Regions from separate parts of the Fusibacter sp. JL298sf-3 genome, predicted to be linked through region 1. Evidence: riboswitches for the same ligand, from Rfam matches in the RefSeq annotation. Region 1 holds a riboswitch; each other region holds the start of a gene.
The links. Region 1 has a riboswitch for cobalamin ahead of ACR6HW_RS03105 (DUF4430 domain-containing protein). Riboswitches for the same ligand answer to the same signal wherever they lie in the genome.
Positions count from the first base shown of each region.

Region 2: linked by a shared signal. The riboswitch ahead of cobT (nicotinate-nucleotide--dimethylbenzimidazole phosphoribosyltransferase) and the one ahead of ACR6HW_RS03105 (DUF4430 domain-containing protein) in region 1 are both predicted to bind cobalamin.
Region 3: linked by a shared signal. The riboswitch ahead of ACR6HW_RS16000 (cobyric acid synthase) and the one ahead of ACR6HW_RS03105 (DUF4430 domain-containing protein) in region 1 are both predicted to bind cobalamin.

Region 1 is NZ_CM132608.1:640,257-647,722, forward strand. Features, by position in the region: gene ACR6HW_RS03100 (S-layer homology domain-containing protein) at 1-1,204, opposite strand, end outside; gene ACR6HW_RS03105 (DUF4430 domain-containing protein) at 1,414-4,773, opposite strand; cobalamin riboswitch at 4,900-5,076, opposite strand; gene ACR6HW_RS03110 (flavodoxin family protein) at 5,199-5,819, opposite strand; gene ACR6HW_RS03115 (nitroreductase family protein) at 5,828-6,331, opposite strand; gene ACR6HW_RS03120 (winged helix-turn-helix transcriptional regulator) at 6,528-6,836, shown strand; gene ACR6HW_RS03125 (aminoacyl--tRNA ligase-related protein) at 6,841-7,466, opposite strand, start outside.
Region 2 is NZ_CM132608.1:1,321,037-1,328,502, reverse strand. Features, by position in the region: gene ndk (nucleoside-diphosphate kinase) at 1-140, shown strand, start outside; gene ACR6HW_RS06545 (NAD(P)H-dependent flavin oxidoreductase) at 124-1,200, opposite strand; gene ACR6HW_RS06540 (branched-chain amino acid aminotransferase) at 1,471-2,496, shown strand; gene cobT (nicotinate-nucleotide--dimethylbenzimidazole phosphoribosyltransferase) at 2,664-3,716, opposite strand; cobalamin riboswitch at 3,848-4,023, opposite strand; gene ACR6HW_RS06530 (pyridoxal phosphate-dependent aminotransferase) at 4,171-5,355, shown strand; gene ACR6HW_RS06525 (hypothetical protein) at 5,565-5,990, shown strand; gene ACR6HW_RS06520 (sensor histidine kinase) at 6,288-7,466, opposite strand, start outside.
Region 3 is NZ_CM132608.1:3,347,542-3,355,007, forward strand. Features, by position in the region: rRNA gene ACR6HW_RS15925 (23S ribosomal RNA) at 1-2,781, shown strand, start outside; rRNA gene rrf (5S ribosomal RNA) at 2,929-3,045, shown strand; tRNA gene ACR6HW_RS15935 (tRNA-Asn) at 3,051-3,125, shown strand; tRNA gene ACR6HW_RS15940 (tRNA-Glu) at 3,127-3,201, shown strand; tRNA gene ACR6HW_RS15945 (tRNA-Val) at 3,230-3,305, shown strand; tRNA gene ACR6HW_RS15950 (tRNA-Gly) at 3,313-3,387, shown strand; tRNA gene ACR6HW_RS15955 (tRNA-Gly) at 3,392-3,465, shown strand; tRNA gene ACR6HW_RS15960 (tRNA-Lys) at 3,475-3,550, shown strand; tRNA gene ACR6HW_RS15965 (tRNA-Cys) at 3,556-3,630, shown strand; tRNA gene ACR6HW_RS15970 (tRNA-Arg) at 3,637-3,713, shown strand; tRNA gene ACR6HW_RS15975 (tRNA-Val) at 3,730-3,805, shown strand; tRNA gene ACR6HW_RS15980 (tRNA-Leu) at 3,814-3,897, shown strand; tRNA gene ACR6HW_RS15985 (tRNA-Gly) at 3,905-3,979, shown strand; gene ACR6HW_RS15990 (phosphotransferase) at 4,078-5,040, shown strand; gene ACR6HW_RS15995 (peroxiredoxin) at 5,055-5,501, shown strand; cobalamin riboswitch at 5,559-5,736, shown strand; gene ACR6HW_RS16000 (cobyric acid synthase) at 5,904-7,403, shown strand; gene cbiB (adenosylcobinamide-phosphate synthase CbiB) at 7,400-7,466, shown strand, end outside.

The sequences.
Region 1 (7,466 bases):
CCGTGTAGAGACTACAACCGTAATTAGGGTAACTACCGTTGACGTTATACATCCATCCGCTTCCCGAACCGTGGTCAAACTCACCGTCACCGTCGATCATCTCTACGTAGACACTGTTGTATTTAGGGGTAAATGTGTGCGCGTAAGAAATGCCTTTTTCATCTAAGGCTTTTTTAAGGACATCCCATACCGTGTCACCTGAGTTTGCCGTTCGTGTTTCTGAGGCGACGACATACCCTTTCCCAATGGTTAGCTTATCAATTGACAAAGTGACTTGAACAGTATCTTGCACCGGTGGCTTCGTATCGCCACCAGAGGCGTCTTTAGGTTGATAAGTGACAAAATCTGTGAAGTGTTTAGTCTTAACGATTAAATCATTTCCCGAGCGATAGGCGTAAACATCGTGTTCTTGTCCGGCATCTTTAGGCACTTTAGTCGTCGTAGCGCCCTCAACCCATAGGACTTCTTTTGCCCCTTCACCTTTAAAGACAAGTGTAACGTGGCGATCAAAATCGGTTCTAACCACACTGCCTAAGCGAATGGCTTTGCTAAAGGTTACGCCCAAGGCATCCGCTTGATTTTGAAGGGATGGTTCTGCAACAGAAAGGGGGTCCATCAAAGCGATTCTAGACGTATTTCCTGTGATTACGGTTCCCTTTGGAACATCTAGTTCGTATGCGTCTCGTCGACAAATGAAGCGCGGCATGTCCTCTTTAAGTTGCGAGAGATCCGCGGACATAGAAACCGTTTGGGCGTTGTTTAATGTCACTTCGACGCGTTGCTTGCGCGCAGTATGGCTTTTAATAGGCAAGACACTGTCAACTTTCGGTGTCACATTCAGCGCAATGGCATCTGCGCGCTCGCTTTCAAAAGTGTCGGGATTTAGAACGACTGTTGTTTCTCCTGTCTCTAAAAGAGCTCTTTCGCTAAATCCTTCACCGCTGACGACGACATCTAACGCCCCTATATTTTGAGGCAATTGCGTTCTGAAGACATGAGTACTTCCAGTGGCTTTTTGGGCATCGACAAAATACCTTCTGCCGTCTTTTTCGACGACGACATTCACTGTTTCCCCTTCAGTCAAGTTGTCTATACTGATTTGTGCCTCGGTTGTAACCGCATCGTAGTGCACGGAAACAGCTGCAAAATTGGGCACTACAGTTAAGGCGATGATTAACAGCCATACCCATAACGATTTTTTCATAGTTTAACCTCCAGTGGCGTCGTTTTAACGGCAGTTGATCCGATGACAAAACGCCTTAGTGTATAGTAGAAAAGCAGTAAAAACCGCAACAGATTTAAGCTTTTACGGCTAACAGCTGCAGCGGTCTTTCTAGTGTTGTCATCGCTTATTTGCCTTTAGGAGCGACTGACATCCCAGCTTACTTAATTGTTAGAAATGTCCAATTGAATTCATTTTGTTTCTGCACCTTCCGGTACTTCCAGTGTTTCCGGCGCTTCTGGTACTTCTGGTGCTTCTAGCGCTTCCTGTGTTTCCGGTGTTTCTAAAACGTTGGATTCGAGATCGACTTTTTCTTCGGCAACTGTCGGTTGAGCGTCCACAACCAATTGAATTGACGGCATCACAGAAAATTTATCTCTCAACACATCTGCGTTTAAGTTCGGTTCTCCAGGACCAGACATATCGCGCTCAGTACCTAGTGGAGAGCCCCACCATTCGCAATCAATATGTCCCTCTGCTAAAGTATATGTTTTAGATTCAGGTAAAGTCACTCGAATGGCGTTGTGCTCTGCCAACTCATACTGAACATTGTCGTAAGAGATCAACTCTCCCAAGTCGGGATTTGTATAGCGCACCGTTGTGCCATATGTCGATCCCCACTGACCGTTTGGCGCATACCAAGTCGGGTTGTATATCGTAGCGAGTTTATAAACCGGCATCGTTATACCTTTAAAGGCAATATGTGCCGTATCCCCCGCACGTAGCGGTTGCCCCGGAGAGGTTTCATTCTCCACTGCCACCTCTATTTTTCTGGCATCAAGCACATAATAGAGCACTTGTGAAGCTGTTCGAATCCCTACAATATTGCTTCTGTTTTCAAGCTGTACAGTAACTTGTGAGCCGTTTGTCGGCTGGGTCTGTCCGTTTACAGTCACTTCAAATGGTGCGTCTGAAGTGACTGTAAATGTATAAGGCGTCGTCTCCCCTTGACTAAAGTAAACCGTGTCGTAGCTACGTAATGCAATATCCGTTGATAGGGCTAAAGGTGCGTCTGGCGTCTCTTGAACGTCTACCACAAAATACGATTTGTTAACAGGAGAGCAGGCGCCGTACATTTTCCCATTTGCTTCTACTGCGTCATAAGAAACTTCTACCACACTGGTACCTGTTTTGACAGCAGTTACTGTCATTTGAGACGCCGTTGTCTCTTCAAGCGAAACACTGTCCCCACTGACCAACCTATAGCGATAAGGAGGATGAGTGATGCTGTTGCTTATTGGCCCATCAATAATCTCAGGAACCCTTCTGCTCACCAGCTGATAGGTCTCCCCTACACCTAAAATTTGAAAGTTGGTGTTCAACCATAAATCGTTTTGAAAGTCGTCTGGAACAACTGCCGGCGTCGGCACATAAGGGGTTTTTACAACCAAAGCCTCTTGAGCCGCTAAAATGGTCGCTATAGCGTCGCTTAGCTCCAAACCTTTGACATCGTCGATTTCTTTTCCCTGATACGCTGGATTGGCTACGAGAACTTCAGCGCTTTGAATTGCCTGTGCCAATCGACTATAAGATTCCGGCGTATAATCACTTGCGAGATAATCCGTTTTGGCAATGCTGACATAACGGGTTACTACATCCGCTAGTGACAACGTGCTGTCGTTGTACTCCTGTACATAGACAAAGGTAATGGCATCCCCCTGTTTAACCGGTACTTTCGATACCCCTACATTTGGGAATTCGCCGTTGACATGGAACATCCAACCACTCCCAGAACCGTGGTCAAATTCATCGTCGCCGTCAATAGATTGAATGTACACGCTGTCATAGGTACCATAGTACATGTGCTCAAATGGGATATTGCGCGCAGTCAATTCTCTTTCGAACACATCCCAAACGGTATCCCCTTCATTAAATCCAATTGAAACTCTAGAAAGTGTGTCACCTTTACCGATAATCCGCTTTTCTATGGCGAGCGTCGCCTCTAACTGCGTTTCCTGAATACTGCTCTCCACATCCCTCATGTCATAAAGGGCAAGCGCACCTTTTGCATAGCGCTCGTAGGCCACCAGTGCGTATAGCCCTTGGTCGGTTGCCATTGCATTGGGACCCGATTCCGATTTAGCGTGTTTAAAACCGCCGCCGTCTACATAATAGCTGAGAAGTGCTGTTACAGGTGTGCCTTTCTGCTCTACAAAGCGCTCATCTGTGTGCGCATCTATGCCAAGCGCTGACAAAGCGACAACAACCTGTCCTATACTTTCACTTGAATCGCCATAGCTCGACTGAAAGGACCCATCGTCATTTTGCATTTGAGACAAAACATCGAGTGCATTTTCAATAGCGAGGGCCACGGACGGCTGATCCCGATACGGTGCAAGAGACTGTAAAGCCATCGCAGTTATATCGACGTCTAAGCCAAAGGCTTTCGACAATGCAAAGCCCCCACCATCACACTGATAGTCAGCAAGCAACTTGTCGATTATCCACTGTCTTGTCGCCGTAGCACCTTGTGGTTCTGCTGTCCCTTTAGCGTCGAGTGCCAGTAGTGCAAAAATCAGTTCATTAGCGCCCTGTCGTGCGCCGAGTTCTCCACTTGGCTTAATGTTAGGGAAATTGGCCCCTTTGTTCCAAATGTAATCGTATAAATCTACACCGCCGACATTGGAAGGTTCTTTGCCAATAGCAGCCAGTGCCAGAGCAATGCGTTCGACTTCTGTGACTTTATCGCTAAAGCGTCGCTTCTCCTTTTGACTTTCTTGAGCGACATGGGCGACTACGCGTTCGTAGTAATCGTCGTAGTAGCTCGCAGGAACGTCAATGCCGCCACGTGCTAGCGAAAATACCGACCACTCGCCACCTATACTGCCTATTGTTGGAGCGTCGTTCTGCGCATACACATACGCTCCTGTTTCGCGAATCGCTTTGGTTACTTCAGTTAGAATCGGAGCTGTTTTTTTGACGACTTCAACGATACAAGTGGCTGTTTTGCCACCGTCTGGTGTCCGTACTTCCACTGTTGCAGAACCTTCTGCCAGTGCAGTCAGTACACCATCGTTTACTTTGACGACAGTAGGATCACTGGATTTCCAGATAAGCGGATCCCCTTGTCTACTTTCGGGCTTTACGACAACTTGGAGCACTTGTTCCGCCCCCACGGAAAGGTGTAAATCTCCGCTTGCGAAAGTAAGGGACTCCACGGGTTCTTTATTGCCCTTAACCGTTAATAGGTTGCTTAACGTCTTCGGTGCAACTAAAGTATCCCATACAAAAGTCTTTGCGTAAAATAGACCTTCTGTAGGCATTTGAAGCAAACTGCCATAGTGCTGTTTTGCACCGGGCTGCATCTGCATTTTAACGTAGTTGTACGTCAATAGACGGTCTGTCCCAGACTCGTACACCCCCGTTACAAAATACCCTTCTAAAGCCGTTTCCGAGGTGTTCTCGGCGACAAAGTTCAATTCAGCATCTTTGGCATTTTCAAAATTCTCAGCCGACTCGACTGATAAGACGATTTCTGCCGCAAGAGCTACTTGTGAGGCTGTCGTCACCATAAATACGGCCAACAGCAGCGCCAACATTCTACGTTTCATAATACCCCTCCCATAATTGTATTTGCTACAGAACATCATGTGTTTTCTGCATATAAAAAAACCCGCGCACGGCGGGTTTAAACATCAAAAAAATATGACATTTGCCTCTAAGCCCCCGTAGAGTTACTGCAACATGCGTTCTAGGCAGGTCTTCTGACTCAAGCGTCGCCTTTCACACCGCCTTCCCGCCTTACGGCAGTGGCAAATGATGTGAAATCAGCTCATACAGCGGCGGGACCGTGCAGGATTCTCACCTGCTTCCCTATTATCCGTTTTCACGGCACCTTGAACGTTCCTATTAAATTCATCATCAGTTTATCTCAACCAATATTACTTGTCAACTACATCCAGTTGAAATAAAACTTTTATCCTACAATTATTTTAAGTGCGTATCATCAATACTGCTGTGTCATTAGAAGAACCGCTTATCGCACAAAGTGCGTGTACACTTTCTCTACTTGTTCAGGTGCCCCTGAGGCGGTTGCCATCGTCTTTAGCAAATAAGCCATATTGCGGCCCAATGTCTGCATAATCTGTTGCCCTTCTTTATCTTGAATGGCGTCTCCTGGTGCTGTCCCATGTACGACATTCCAGTAGTTGCCACTGGGCATCATCATCTCTGCATAATTGATGTAGTGATTTAATTGTTCAAACGTCGGAATGCCACCGGAGCGCCGAACAGCGACCACTGACGCACCGACTTTATGCCTGAGCATCGCGTTGCCCGCCACGTAAAAAGCGCGATCTAAAAAGCACTTCATGGTTCCTGCGACACCTGCGTAATAAGTCGGCGAGCCCAGCAGTATACCGTCTGCTGCCTTCATTTTTTGAATCCAATCGTTTACCGGGTCATCGTCGATAACACATTTCTCATTTTTATTGCGCTTACAGGCGCCGCAGGCGAGACACCCTCTTATTTTTTGATTCCCCACTTGTACAATTTCGACGTCTACACCCGTGTTTTCGAGTTCAGTTGCCACCCATTCTAGGGCTTGTTGTGTGTTGCCGCCTTTTCTGGGACTTCCATTAAATGCAATGACTTTCATACATCCTCCTATTTGTAAGAATTGCGGTAAACACGCGTAGCGTCGTAACGATTTTGAGCCGTTCTCGATTCATCCGGTTCACCCACAGCTACAATTGACAGGGGGACAATGTGTTTCGGTAACTGAAGCAGCGCACTCAATTTTTCGACGCGCTCTTCATTTGGATAGGTGCCAATCCACACGGCGCCAAGACCTTCGTCCTCAGCTGCGAGTAAAATGTTCTCCGTTGCAGCGGAACAGTCTTGTACCCAAAATCCCTTTGCCTTTTCTTTTGACGTGTCGCCGCACACCACAATAGCATAACTGGCCGTATTCAGCATCTGTGCATAGGGGTTAAATGCCGCAATAGCCGAAAGCACCTCTCTGTCGTCGATTACGACAAATACCCAAGGCTGTTGATTCGCCGCAGATGGTGCCTGCATGGCCGCCTTGAGCAAGTACTCAATTTGAGCTTCTGACAGTTTGGATTCCTTGTACTTTCTAATACTCTTTCTCGTAAAAATAGCGTTCATATAAGCCTCCTTAACTCTTGATATGTTTGCCTATTCATGCTATTATTTTAACGAAACAGTTTGATATTAACAAGTATGCACTATTAAGTGCTATAGTATCTAAAAAGATACTATTAGAAAGGAGAAGCCCTTGGATAATCCCTGTGCAAAACTTCAGGTCAATGGCAAACAGTACAGCTGCACATTTGAAATCACTATGGCCTTAATCGGCGGCAAATGGAAGCCCCTCATCATTTGGCATCTCGGCACAAAAGGGGTGAAGCGATTCAGCGAACTCAGACGCCTTATGCCACATATCACCCCTAAGATGCTCACCCAACAACTTCGCGAGCTCGAATCGGACAACCTCGTCTTGCGCACAGTGTACCCACAAGTCCCCCCTAAAGTAGAATACAGCCTCACAGAGCTTGGCGAAACCCTAATGCCCGTCCTATCGATGATGTGCCAGTGGGGAGAAGGGTACTACAACGCCTACTGCAAAGAGCCACTGCCAGACGCACTATAGCACTTTAAAACGCCAACCGTTCCTTTAGAACCGCTACACATTCCGCCGCTGTTATTACCGTCGCTTCGCCACGCACTCGATCCAGCCATTCGATACCGCCTGCGTCGAGCGCCTTTCGGCTGACAATTAGACGATGCGGCGCACCGAACAAATCGGCTTCTGAAAACATAACGCCTGCACGGATGGCCCTGTCGTCGTAAAGGACTTCTATCCCCTGCGATAATAGGGCCTCATAGAGTGTTTCCCCCGCCTCTTTTACAGCGGTATCCGAGCAATTAAGCACGCAGATTTCCACTGCCCAAGGCGCGACGGCAGCCGGCCAAACGACGCCCCTGTCGTCGGCACAGATTTCTGCAATTGACGCCACCAATCGCCCCATACCGATGCCGTAACACGCCATTAGCGGGTGCTTCACATCACCACCGTCGCTATAAGTCATTCCCATAGCTTTGGTGTAACGGTCTCCAAGCTGAAAAATATTGCCCACTTCGATACCCCTTTTAAAAACGAGGGCGCCGTTGCCACAAGCTTTACAAGTCGTCCAGTCTTCACCTTCTGCGTTCCACAAGTGACCGCAAGCCGTGCACTGCACCAGCTTATCTTCGCCTATCGGCGTCACCAACATGAGTT
Region 2 (7,466 bases), 680 kb from region 1:
AAATCAACGGCGCCACCGATTTTAAAAAAGCGGACTGCGGCAGTATAAGGGGGCATTACGGCTGTGACATCACCGAGAATCTGGTTCACGGTTCCGACAGCGTGTACAGTGCCCAAAGAGAAATTAGAGTGTGGTTCTAGCCGCCTCTTGTACGAGGGTTGACATAAGCGCTTCCACAGAGACGATTTCTTTGACTTTGTGAACGTTCTTACCGGCGAAGAAAAGACCGGTGTCCACATGACCGTTTACCGCTTCAATAAGCGCGTTTGAAATACAATAAGGGGTGGTCTTGGGGTCGCATGTTCTCAGACAATCGACGCAGTAACGAATAGGAGGCTTTATGCCTTCTTTTAATTTGCCGATTAAAGGGGTGACAATGGCGCGTCCTGGCATACCCACAGGGCTGATAATAATCTCAGTATCAGTTGCCTTTGCAGACACGTAGAGCTTTTTAAAGTTCTCATGTGCGTCGCATTCGTGTGTGGCGACAAAACGCGTGGCCATCTGTACACCTGAGGCGCCGGCATGAATGGCTTCTGCAATGTCCTTGCCGTCGAAGATGCCCCCGGCGACGATAATCGGTATTTTTTTATGGTATTTTTCTTCGTAGGGGGTTAAAATTTTCTTGATTTCTTCAATGCACATCTTGTAATTGTATGTTTCTTCTTGGAGCTCTTTGAGCTTAAAACCGAGGTGCCCTCCGGCCTCAATGCCCTCTAGAACAATGGCATCTGGAACGGTTTGGTAGTTGCGGTCCCATACTTTAGTCAAGAGTGCGCAGGCCTTGGCAGAAGAAACAATAGGCGCGAGTTTAGTGGCGCTGTTTTTGACAAATGCCGGGAGTTCCGTGGGGAGTCCAGCACCTGAAACGATGAGATCGACACCTTCTTTAACTGCGGTCACAACGTGTTCTGCATAGGCGTTCATCGCCACCATAAAGTTGACGCCGAGCACGCCGTTCTTTGTCTTTTCTTTTGCCTTTATAATTTCGCGCTTGAGGGCGCGCAGATTGGCTTCGAGTCTGTTGGTTTTAAAGTCGCTTTCCGCGTACCCGAGATTGACGCCGGAGAGCACGCCGAGACCGCCTGCATTGGTAACGGCGCTGGCGAGACCCGACCGCGTGACGCCGATACCCATGGCACCTAAAACAATAGGGTAGCGCACAGAAAGTGTGCCGATGGTCAAACTTTTCAAATTCATATAGAGCCTCCATATCGTGTATATACAGCCATCATACAGCGATTGAACAGAGCGGGCAACAAGGGTCTTTGAAATGCTATAAATTTGTTATAAAGGTTTTATATTTGTACATCGCACTGGTAAATTGTCTGAGACTATTATATAATAGCTGTGGGTAACCTTTTTCCAAGAAAGCGTTTTACACAAAACCGTCGGCTAGTGAAACGCCGATGGGTCAAGCGCCCGGCGGCAACATGTCGTACGGGCAAAAAAGTGAAAGGAGCTTGGAAGATGAAAAAGCAAGTCGATATCGATTGGAACAATTTGGGGTTTGGCTATTATAAGACGGACCTACGCTATGTGTCAATCTGGAAAGATGGCGCATGGGACGAAGGCAAATTGGTAGAGGACAACATGATTTCTATTAGTGAAGCCTCTACGGCGATTCACTATGGACAGCAGTGTTTTGAAGGTCTAAAGGCCTATAGAACACCAAGCGGAGAAATTCAGTTGTTCAGACCTGATGAAAATGGCAAGCGTCTTAACAGAAGCTGTCGCCGTATTTTAATGCCTGAAGTTCCAGTTGATAAATTTATTGATGCTTGTATGCAAGTTGTTAAAGCAAATGAACACTTTGTACCGCCATACGGCACCGGCGCGTCTTTATACCTTCGACCATATGTAATTGGCGTTGGACATAACCTCGGCGTTAAACCGGCACCGGAATTCATGTTTGGTATCTTCTGTGTACCGGTTGGCGCATATTTTAAAGGCGGCATGTCACCGGTTAACTTTATGATTGCGGATATGGACAGAGCTGCACCACACGGTACAGGCGCTGCAAAAGTTGGCGGTAACTATGCGGGAAGCTTATTGCCTCATGAAGAAGCTGTTCAAAGAGGCTTCGCAGATTGTATTTATTTAGATCCTGCAACACACACTAAAATTGAAGAAGTCGGTGCGGCAAACTTCTTTGGTATTACAAAAGACAATAAATTTGTGACGCCAAAATCACCGTCAATCTTGCCGAGTATCACCAAGTACTCATTAATGCACTTGGCGGAGCACTACTTAAAAATGACTGTTGAAGAACGCGACTGCCGTGTAGACGGACTCGACGAGTTTATCGAAGCTGGCGCCTGCGGTACTGCAGCTGTTATTTCACCTATCGGCGGCATTGAAGTCGGCGGCAAACTTCACGTCTTCCACAGCGAAACAGAAGTTGGCCCTGTGACTAAGAAGCTTTACGATACGCTCGTAGGTATCCAATTCGGAGAAGTAGAGGCACCTGAAGGTTGGATTTACAAAGTTAAATAGAGCCTAAAAGAGACAGCTTATTGAATTGAAACTGACCCCTTATCTGAAGGACTTATAAGTCTTTCAGAATAAGCGGTCAGTTTTTTTAGTTGCTTTGTATAAGTTTTAAATTAGTAGCTGGGGTTAAATGACGCGTCTCTGTACCGCCTTTAGTAAGCGCCGGTACACTAGACGACGCCAAACCCCGCTTCTTCAAAGGTAATCATATGGGCATTCATTGCACACGCGGCTTGAAAGGCGTTAAAGGCCATTATGGCGCCACTCCCTTCCCCCAGCCTCATGTTGAGGTCGAGAAACGGTTTTAGGCCAAGGCGCTCAGTTGCAAGCGCCGCCCCTTTTTCAAGGGAAACATGAGAGGCAAAGAGGTACTCTTTGACTTTCGGCTCCAGTGCACAGGCGACAAGCGCTGCCACTGTGGAGATGTACCCGTCGATAACCACGGGGACTTTAAGCTGGGCGCCACCGAGCATGACGCCGGCCATTCCTGCAATATCTAAGCCCCCGACTTTTGAAAGGACGTCTAGCGCATCCGTGGGATCCGGTGTGTTCCTCAGCAGAGCGCGTTTAATAACTTGCGCCTTGTGGGGAATCAGATGTTCGGGGAAGTTCGCGCCCATACCTGTGAGCACTTCAGGCGATTCACCAGTTAAAACAGATAAAATAGCTGTGGAAGGTGTGGTGTTGCCAATGCCCATTTCCCCTGTGCCCAATAGGTGAGCCCCATTTTCGACGGCAGTATGTGCCATTTCAATGCCGACTTCCAAGGCTTTTATGGCTTCAGTTCTCGTCATCGCAGCAGTTTGCGTCATGTTGGCAGTCCCGTATTTGATTTTTCGATTGATAATGGCATCGTAGGGCACCTTCTCGGAGTTGATTCCGATATCTACGGTATAGAGTCGGCTGCCAAATGCTTTGGTGAGTGCGCCTATTCCTGTAAGGCCTTTGGTCATATTAATGGCTTGCATGAGTGTCACCGGCTGAGGTGCCGAGGCGACGTGTTCTTCGCAAACACCGTGATCCCCGCACATAACGATTACAGCGGTGTGTTCAATTCGTGGAAAAGGCGTCCGCATAATGCCCGACAGGCGAACGGCGATTTCCTCTATTGTCCCCATAGAGCCTTGAGGTTTAATCAATTGGTCGACGCGAGCTCTCACGTGCGCCGCCATTTCCAAATCTACAGACTCAATTTGTTTTAAACAGTTGTTTAGTGTATACATATTATACGCCCCTTTATATGAATTACAAATACGCGCGGCTTATTAGCACGTCGACGCCCTTTGGAGAAAGACAGGGGTCTCACTAAAAAAAGCCCACTACCCCCTTTGGGGGCAATGGGCTTTACCGTCGCTCAATTTGCCGATAATAGGCAGGTCTCCTGGCTCAGCGTCTCCGAGGGGGTACGCCTTCCCGCCCGAGGGCAGTGGCATCGTGTACACCTTCTACGCAACACAGTGATGGGTTCGCTTAGGCTCGTCCTAATTCCCTATTCTCCTCAGTTGAGGCACCTAGTATCATAGCAATTTTATAGGAAAACAAAACCGCTGTCAAGCGCAAGTTCTCCACAAAGGGTTGTTAAAAAATTTTAAACGGTACAAAAAAATTGCAAAACCCGGAATTCATGTTATAATGAAAGCAAATGCATTGTAGCGAAAATATAAGGAGGGCGTTGATATGATTTCAAAAGTCATTCAAGAAAATTTACAAAATGCATCATGGATTAGAAAGATGTTCGTCGAAGGCGCAAAATTAAAAGCGGCTTATGGCGAAGACAATGTATACGACTACAGTTTGGGCAATCCATATTTTGAACCCCCAAAATCCGTTATCGATAAATTAAAAGAAGTGGTCAATGCCGATGAACCCGGCGCGCACCGCTATATGGACAACGCAGGTTATAAAGAAGTTCGTCAAAAAGTAGCGAACTCAATTAATAAAGATATTGAAAAGCCAATTGGCAGCGAACACGTCTTAATGACTGTCGGAGCGGCAGGCGGTATCAACGTCGTCCTGAGAACCATCTTAGATTTTGGACAAGAAGTCATTATCATTGCGCCTTACTTTGCGGAATACAACTTCTACATTAAAAATCACAACGGCGTCCCAGTGGTCGTCAAAGCAGATGACAAAACATTTGAACCGGACTTAGGCGCCTTTGAAGCGGCGATTACAGAAAAGACCCGTGCGGTAATGATCAATTCGCCAAACAATCCGACGGGTGTGATTTACTCAGAGGCCCTACTCAAAGAGATGGCCGCTATCGTAAAGAAAAAAGAAAATGAATACGGCCACGCCATCTACGTCTTATCAGATGAGCCGTACAAAGCCCTTGTGTACGAAGGTCACAAGGTGCCGAATATCCATAACATCTTTGAAAATTCCATTATCGTCAACTCGTATTCAAAATCTCTCGGTCTCGCAGGAGAGCGCATTGGTTATATTGCAGTGAACAGCAAAATTGCAGACGTCGAGCTTTTAATGAGCGGTCTCGCATTTGCCAACAGAACGCTGGGATTTGTCAACGCACCGGCTCTTTGGCAGAAAGTAACTGCTGACGCCATTGATGAAACTGTGGATATTCAAGAATATCAGACGAGAAGAGACTTGCTTTACAAGCATTTGGTAGACCTCGGCTTTGAAATCGTCAAACCGGACGGCGCCTTCTATTTCTTCCCGAAAGCGCTTTGCGAAGACGATGTCGAGTTCGTTATGGAAGCGAAAAAGCACAACATTCTACTCGTTCCAGGAAGTGGTTTTGGCTACCCGGGACACTTTAGAATTTCTTATTGCGTGGATTTAGAGATGATCCACCGCTCGTTACCTGCTTTTGAAAAGTTGGCAGCAACTTATAAAAAATAGAGGTTTTACCTTCTAGCATGATGATTTTATAGCAACTTAATAAAAGAATTCACTATCAAAGAACCGGCACAATTTTGAAAAGAAGTTGTGCCGTTTTTTTGTTGTGAACGAGACAATAACGAGATATGGCACCAGATGATGTATTTAGTAGAAACTTAGAGACGTATAGGGGATGAAATGTATGTTGACTTAGAGAGAAGGAGGGGCAAATGAAAAAGGCGATTTTGCTGTTGATTGGGAGTATTCCGTTTTTCCTAGGGAGTTTTATAAATGTCTTGGCGACAGATATCTTTTATGAACATGTGCTGCCTTATAAAGGGATTGGCATCGCTTTTCTAATCGCTTGGTTCTTTGTTGGACGGTTTTCGAATAAACTCGTTGAAAATAAAAAGTCGGCGTTTCTTATCGGCAACGCAATGGCCTTTGCGGTGCTGCTGTTGCTTTTGTACCAAGTGGTTATTTTGGGACATTATTGGTCAAACGTCGTAGGTGTCGCAACTCAATTTTATTATTTACCACTTGTCGGGTTGATGGCTTTGTTTGCGAGAATCTCCACGGCATTGGTGTATGGTGTTTCATTTTTAGCAATGTGTGCTGTATTTTATTGTGGCGCACATAAAGCAAGTGATTCTTAATCGCGGGGATTGCCATAAGCAGCTGTCGTTCGTGTGATTGCTGTAGACAAAGAGTTGCCGGACAAGTACCGTTGGCATATCGAAAAAATAGCAGGAGCCCGTTTTTTAAAGGGGCTTTAGGCTTTTTTGGGGGGCATAGTAACGGCGCCGACGTTGTGCGTCGAGAGCACATTAAAAAACAAAGACCATCGTTAGAGACGGGTCTTTGTTTCAGATGAGGTTTAGAGTATGCGCACTGTTCGAAAAACTATTGCTTTTTCGTGCGCTTGAAACAGCTTTCACAACATAAACTGAAGGTTAAGTCTTTGGAAAAACGCATTTCATCACCGTGCCCTTGCCTTCTTGACTTTCAATCTGAAGGTAGCCGTGGTGCACTTTTAAAAGTGCGTTGACAATGGAGAGGCCGAGGCCTGTGCCGCCAGTCGTGCGGTTGCGGTCGGCACTTACCCTGTAAAAGCGGTTGGTGAGCAGTGGCAGTTCTGCACTGGGAATCCCGGGGCCAAAGTCCACCACTGCGATGACGAGGGTATCCTTCTCCTCGTAAGTGCGTATGTGTATGTCCGATTCCGGTGCGTATTTAACCGCATTTTCTATGAGGGCGCGCATAATTTGCTTCAGCAACTCGCCGTCGCCGTAGAGACCGTCTTTGTATTGCATTTGAAAGATGAAATCTCGGTCTTTGTAGATCTTCTGGCACTCGTACTTGAGTTTCTTCATAAAGAGAAGCAAGTCGATTTCTTCGAGATTGGCAGTTAAGCGGTTGTTTTCGAGCCGCGCAATTAAGAGGAGGCGTTCCACCAACTGGTTCATATTTTTAGCTTCGTCTTCTATAGCGCTCAGAGATTCCGCAAGCAATTCCGGGTCGTCCTTGCCGATATTTTTCAAAAGGTCTGTGTACCCTAAGATGATTGTCAAGGGGATTCGAAGCTCGTGGGAGGCGTCTGATACAAAGCGCTGCTGCGTGTTAAACGACTTTTCTAAGTTGTCGAGCATTAAGTTGAGGCTTTTAATCAGCGTATCGACTTCATCGTTGGAACCACTAGTGGGAATGCGGTAGTTAAGGGTCTCGTTGTCGATGCTTTGCGAGATGTAAGAGAGATCCACTAGCGGTCGGAGCGCCCGTTTGGTTAAAGCTTTTCCGAAGAAAAAGATGATAAAAACACTGATGGTGCTCCCCAGTATCAGCGCCGTCCTCAAGCTGGTTAAAAAACTCAGGTCCAGTTGCGGCGTCAAAAAGAGCGTGATAAACACGGTGTCACCGTCTTCAAAGCCCATTCTTAGCGTGCTGTACCACAGATCTTCTTTTCCGATGCGTATGGATTGAACGGCACTGCTCATGCCGGCATTAGGCAACGGTAAAGTGCCTGTAAAGACGTTCTTGTAGTCAAAGCCGTCAAAACTGTGTAAAATATCAAACTTTAAAAACGCATGGGGAAAAGTATCGCCAATGAGGCGTTCACCATAAGTGGTGACGAG
Region 3 (7,466 bases), 1.1 Mb from region 1:
GAGTAATGTCTAGGTATCCATGACTGAATTCATAGGTCATAGGAAGGGAACTCGGGGAACTGAAACATCTAAGTACCCGAAGGAAGAGAAAACAAAAGTGATTTCCTAAGTAGCGGCGAGCGAACGGGAAACAGCCCAAACCCAAGTCTTCGGACGAGGGGGTGTGGACAGTATATCAAGTAGAAGGTACCCTAGCCAAAGGACTTGGGAAAGTCCGCCGAAGCGTGTGAGAGCCACTTAGGCGAAAGGGGAAGATCGAACGTACTGATCCGGAGTACCACGGAGCACGTGAAACTTTGTGGGAAGCAGGCAGGACCATCTGCCAAGGCTAAATACTACCTGGTGACCGATAGCGCACAGTACCGTGAGGGAAAGGTGAAAAGAACCCCGGGAGGGGAGTGAAAAAGAACCTGAAACCCTATGTTTACAAGCAGTGGAAGTTCGTTAAAGAACGACCATGTACTTTTTGTAGAACGGGCCAACGAGTTACGTTATGCAGCAAGGTTAAGCGCTTCAGGTGCGGAGCCGCAGCGAAAGCGAGTCTGAATAGGGCGAATGAGTTGTATGGCGTAGACCCGAAACCGGGTGACCTATCCATGTGCAGGGTGAAGCGAGGGTAAAACCTCTTGGAGGCCCGAACCCATATCTGTTGAAAAAGGTTGGGATGACATGTGGATAGCGGAGAAATTCCAATCGAACCCGGAGATAGCTGGTTCTCCTCGAAATAGCTTTAGGGCTAGCCTTGAGTTAAGAGATACGGGGGTAGAGCACTGAATGTCCTAGGGGCTTTCACCGGCTACCGAAGACTATCAAACTCCGAATACCGATATCTTTTACTCAGGAGTCAGACTATGTGTGATAAGATTCATAGTCGAAAGGGAAAGAGCCCAGACCATCAGCTAAGGTCCCAAAATGCAAGTTAAGTGGAAAAGGATGTGGGATTGCACAGACAACTAGGATGTTGGCTTAGAAGCAGCCACTCATTTAAAGAGTGCGTAACAGCTCACTAGTCGAGTGATCCTGCGCCGAAGATTACCGGGGCTAAAACTTGCTACCGAAGCTATGGAATTGTTTAGACAATTGGTAGAGGAGCATTGTGTGAGAGGTGAAGTAAGATCGCAAGGACTTATGGATATCACACAAGAGAGAATGTTGGCATGAGTAACGAGAGACGGGTGAGAATCCCGTCCGCCGAAAACCTAAGGTTTCCTGAGGAAGGTTCGTCCGCTCAGGGTAAGTCAGGACCTAAGCCGAGGACGAAAGTCGTAGGCGATGGACAACAGGTGAAGATTCCTGTACCACCGAGACCCGTTTGAGAGAAGGAATGACACAGGAGGTTATGCTGAGCATGCGAATGGAAGAGCATGTCCAAGCAGCGAGTCTGTAGCGTAGGCAAATCCGCGCTACTGAGGATGAGCTGTGATGGGGAGTGAACTTAAGTAACGAAGCAGCAGATATCACACTGTCAAGAAAAGTTTCTATCGAGGGAGCAGGTGCCTGTACCGTAAACCGACACAGGTAGGAGAGTAGAGAATACTAAGGCGCGCGAGAAAACCATTGTTAAGGAACTCGGCAAAATGACCCCGTAACTTCGGGAGAAGGGGTGCCGGATCAGGTTAAGAGCTAGATCCGGCCGCAGAGGATAGGCCCAAGCGACTGTTTACCAAAAACACAGGTCTCTGCTAAATCGAAAGATGATGTATAGGGGCTGACGCCTGCCCGGTGCTGGAAGGTTAAGGGGAAGTGTTAGTTTAGGCGAAGCACAGAACTGAAGCCCCAGTAAACGGCGGCCGTAACTATAACGGTCCTAAGGTAGCGAAATTCCTTGTCGGGTAAGTTCCGACCCGCACGAAAGGCGTAACGATTTGGGCGCTGTCTCAACAATGGACTCGGTGAAATTGTAGTACCGGTAAAGATGCCGGTTACCCGCAGCTAGACGGAAAGACCCCGTGGAGCTTTACTGCAGCTTGGCACTGGATAATGGTATATGATGTACAGGATAGGTGGGAGACTAAGAATATAGGACGCCAGTCTTATAGGAGTCGCTGTTGGGATACCACTCTTTGTATACCGTTATTCTAACTATGGACAGTGATCCTGTTCTAGGACAATGTCAGGTGGGCAGTTTGACTGGGGCGGTCGCCTCCTAAAGAGTAACGGAGGCGCCTAAAGGTTCCCTCAGCGCGGTTGGAAATCGCGCGAAGAGTGTAAAGGCAAAAGGGAGCTTGACTGCGAGAGAGACATCTCGAGCAGGGACGAAAGTCGAGCTTAGTGATCCGGTGGCACCGCATGGAAGGGCCATCGCTCAACGGATAAAAGCTACCCCGGGGATAACAGGCTTATCTCCCCCAAGAGTCCACATCGACGGGGAGGTTTGGCACCTCGATGTCGGCTCGTCTCATCCTGGGGCTGAAGTAGGTCCCAAGGGTTGGGCTGTTCGCCCATTAAAGAGGCACGCGAGCTGGGTTCAGAACGTCGTGAGACAGTTCGGTCCCTATCTGCTGTGGGCGTAGGAAATTTGAGAGGAGCTGTCCTTAGTACGAGAGGACCGGGATGGACAAACCTCTGGTGTATCAGTTGTTCTGCCAAGAGCACTGCTGAGTAGCTAAGTTTGGAAGGGATAAGCGCTGAAGGCATCTAAGCGCGAAGCCCCCCTCAAGATGAGATTTCCCATCTTTTAATAGAGTAAGACCCCATGAAGATAATATGGTAATAGGCCTGAGGTGTAAGTGCAGCAATGCATTCAGCTGACAGGTACTAATAGGTCGAGGACTTGACCACGCTTTAGAGTTAAAGAGGATTTATCGGTTCTTATATATACAGTTTTCAGGGTACTAACCCTAAAAAAAGCAACAAAAAAGTGTTGACAGCACTAAAGTGATTATGATATAATATAATTCGCTGGTGAGAGAAACACGAGCACAACAATTCGGTGACGAAGGCGGAGGGGCAACACCTGTTCCCATACCGAACACAGAAGTAAAGTCCTCCAGCGTCGATGGTACTTGGCGGGCAGCTGCCTGGGAGAGTAGAACGTTGCTGATTTGTATTCCAAGGTAGCTCAACGGTGGAGCACTCGGCTGTTAACCGATAGGCTGTGGGTTCGAATCCCACCCTTGGAGCCATGGCCCCTTGGTCAAGCGGTTAAGACACCGCCCTTTCACGGCGGTAACAGGGGTTCGATTCCCCTAGGGGTCACCAATTATTTTGTGAGCATCAGCTCACATCCGGGAGTATAGCTCAGCTGGGAGAGCATCTGCCTTACAAGCAGGAGGTCATAGGTTCGATCCCTATTACTCCCACCAAAATTATGCGGAAGTGGCTCAGTGGTAGAGCATCGCCTTGCCAAGGCGAGGGTCGCGAGTTCGAATCTCGTCTTCCGCTCCAATGCGCGGGTGTAGCTCAATGGTAGAGCTCCGGCCTTCCAAGCCGGCCATGAGAGTTCGATTCTCTTCACCCGCTCCAGCGCACAATGGTCCATTAGCTCAGTCGGTAGAGCACCTGACTTTTAATCAGGGTGTCCCGCGTTCGAGTCGCGGATGGATCACCAAGCACGGCGGCGTGGCCAAGTGGTAAGGCACAGGTCTGCAAAACCTCTATTCACCAGTTCGAATCTGGTCGCCGCCTCCAATACGTGCACCCTTAGCTCAATCGGATAGAGTGTCTGACTACGAATCAGAAGGTTAGGGGTTCGACTCCCTTAGGGTGCACCATTTTTTATTTTTCAGCGGGAGTATAGCTCAGCTGGGAGAGCATCTGCCTTACAAGCAGGAGGTCATAGGTTCGATCCCTATTACTCCCACCAACAAAATAGCGGGTATGGCGGAATTGGCAGACGCGCTAGACTTAGGATCTAGTGACTGGTTCGTGGGGGTTCAAGTCCCTCTACCCGCACCAAAATTACGCGGAAGTGGCTCAGTGGTAGAGCATCGCCTTGCCAAGGCGAGGGTCGCGAGTTCGAATCTCGTCTTCCGCTCCAGTAAACACACATGAAAATGTGTGTTTTTTTTATTTACACCTAGACGCCCTTTAAAGAGATAAGCTATAATGAAGAAAACGGTGGGGAAGGAGGACATCATGAATTACGATTTTGCATTTGTAATTGACGACATCTTCACCAAGCGCAATTTTGGTTCTGTAAAGGCAATATTGCCATGTGGCAATCACGATTTAAAGCGGAACATGGTCTATAAGGTACATACGTCAGGCGGTCAGTATGTGATTAAGTTTTTCTATAAGCCAGGCAAGTGTATGCGAGAACTCAATGCACTTTCATACTATCAGCCTCCGGAGTTAAGTATTTTGGCCAATGGCGTGACAGCCGATCATACCGAATGGATTATATACAACCATATAGAAGGGGAACTCCTCGACCGAAAGCTTAAACAGCTGAAGGACGACGAGATGAAGTGTATTTTTAATGGGATTGGCTATGAGATGGGACGCCTGCATCAAGCGCACGCGTTCGATTACTTCGGAGATTGGGACTCGGCCAAGAAAAGTCCGATTAAAGCGTATGTTCCCTTTATGAAAATGGAGGTTGAACGCATCGTTACCAATATAAATGCGCAGACATTACCTGGAATCGAGATACTGAGAGACAGTATACGCGTCTTAAAATCGGAAATGAAGCATATAGAGCCTATTGGCCATGGCCGTTTGTGTCATCGTGATTTGGACGGGCGGAACATATTAATTGACCAAAGAAATGGTGTATATGTTTTTAAAACATTTTTAGATTTTGAAAAATGTGTCGTCGATAATTGTTATAATGATGTTATAGGTCTTTTTAGAAAATATTTTTTAGATTATCCTTATTTGTTAAAACCTTTTTTTAATGGGTATAAAGAGACCGGTATGTTAACATCAGATTTTTATAAGTCCTTTCGGTTTTTGCTTTACAAAAATGGCTTGCACATTTGCAGCTGGACGTATTCGTACTCGAAAAGCTATTACCATGAAGGCCTTGATTTTCTTAAGAAGTTGCTTGAAAAAGATCGAACAGGCAGCGTATACGGTGAGTTAGATGAAATCTATTAAGGAGGGTTATTGCCATGATGTATGAAGGCGCGCTAAAGTGTACAAACGATGCGGTTGATTCGTTTGAGGCATTGAGAAATCAGAAATTTATTCTTTACGCGTATCCAAAGGACAACACGTCGGGGTGTACGTTTGAAGCGTTGGCATTTGCAGAGCACTATGATGCTTTTAAGGCGTTGGGTTATGAAGTCATCGGTGTCAGCAAAGATACTTTAGGCACCCATAAGAATTTTATTAAAAAGCACAATCTCCCATTTTCTTTAATCAGCGATGTGGAACGCGAGCTCTTAGCGCACTTTGACTTGGTAGTCGAAAAGAAAATGTATGGTAAACCGGTGAAAGGGACTCAACGCTCTACATTTGTGTTTCACGAGGGCCTCGAACTCGTAAAAGCCTTTAGAGAAGTGGACCCCAAGACACATGTTCCCGAAGTGCTGGCTTTTGTTCAAAATTTGGGGTAGTGTGTCGCCCTCTTTTAGACCTATTGACAAGAGCGTGTGAAATGTCTATAATAAAAAAGAATTGAATACGATTAAGGTGCTTAGCAAAGCTAAGAGGGAAATAGGTTAAAGTCCTATGCAGCCCCCGCTACTGTAAATAGTGATGAAATTCTAGAACCACTGAGCGCAAGCTTGGGAAGGGTGAAGAGTAAGATGAGCTATGAGCCAGGAAACCTGCCTTAATTGAAATCAGCAACTTCGGTGGGAAGTCTTGTGAACATGCTTATGAGCAATCATATTCAGGCACATGTCTTTTGGCATGTGCTTTTTTAGTTCACTTTATTAGGAAGTCATAGAGCGGTGATGCTGCTCAAAAGGCTCAAGTGAGTTGCGTGGTGAGAGAAAGAGTGGTATAGGGGAAATATGTCTAAAAAAATTATGTTTCAAGGTACGGGGTCATCTGTCGGTAAGAGCATCTTAGTGACAGCCGTTTGCAGAATACTAAACAATCGAGGACAGAAGGTTGCACCGTTTAAATCTCAAAATATGGCGCTTAACTCTTTTGTGACAAAAGAGGGGCTCGAAATGGGACGCGCTCAAGTCGTCCAAGCGGAAGCCGCCCGCATTGAACCCGATGTCCGAATGAACCCAATTTTGTTAAAGCCCACTAGCGATGTGGGCAGCCAAGTTATTTTACACGGTAGAGTGAAGGACAATATGCGTGCAAGTGCTTATTTTTCTATAAAAAATGAGTTGGCGCCTGAAGTTGTCAAGGCGTTTAAGTCTTTGGAAGAATCGTATGAAACCATTGTTATTGAAGGTGCCGGCTCGCCTGCGGAAATTAATCTCCGCTCGAGAGACATTGTCAATATGGGACTTGCCGAAATGGTAGACACCGATGTCATCCTCGTCGGCGACGTCGATAGAGGGGGCGTGTTCGCCGCCCTTTACGGGACGTATGCCTTGCTAAGTGACTCTGAGCAAAAACGTGTTAAGGGCTTTGTTATCAACAAGTTCAGAGGCGATGTCTCTCTGCTTATGCCGGGGGTTGAAATGCTTGAAGAGAAAATCGGCATCCCGTGTCTAGGGGTCATTCCCTATATACAAAATATCAACATCGACGATGAAGACAGCGTCGCGTCGAGACTCACCGATAGACAGTACGAAGGGGTTAAAATCGGCGTCGTCAGATTGCCTTACATGTCTAACTTTTCGGATTTTAACTGTTTCGATTTCCACCAAGACGTATCGCTAAACTACGTGACGGCAACAGACGATTTGCTCGACTACGATTTACTCGTTATTCCCGGGAGCAAGAACACACTTGTGGATATGAAGCATTTGGTTGACTCCGGTATGGCGCAGGCCATTTACAGAGCGCATCGCAAGAAGATACCGATTATCGGCATTTGTGGTGGCTATCAAATACTTGGGAAAAAGCTACACGACCCCTTTGCTGTGGAATCTGGCTTAAAGACGATTAACGGCCTTGGTTTGCTCGATGTCGAGACGACGATGTACGAGGAGAAGAGAACGGTACAGTCTACGACAACACTCACTAATGATTTCCTCGGGATGGGGCTTGTAGAGGCCTCTGTGAAGGGCTATGAAATTCATATGGGCAAAACAAAGGCGCTCTCTGAAGAAGCGGTTCCGTTTCTTTTAAATGCAGAAGGCGAAGTCGATGGGCATGTCGATGCAGAAGGCATGGTTGTGGGCACTTATCTCCACGGTATCTTTGACAACGATGCCTTTAGGAACGCTTTAATTAAGAAATTACGAGGCAGCGGTGCAGCCGACGAGTCACTGAGCTTTGAAGAAATGAAAGTTCAAGCTTATGACAGACTCGTCGAGATTGTACAACCTCATTTAGATATGCAGAAGCTGGATAGCATTCTGAACGAATCGAGACAGACGCCATGATACAAATTTTGTTTGGCATCGGTTTGGATTCATTAATAGGTGATCCTCCTAATTGGCCGCATC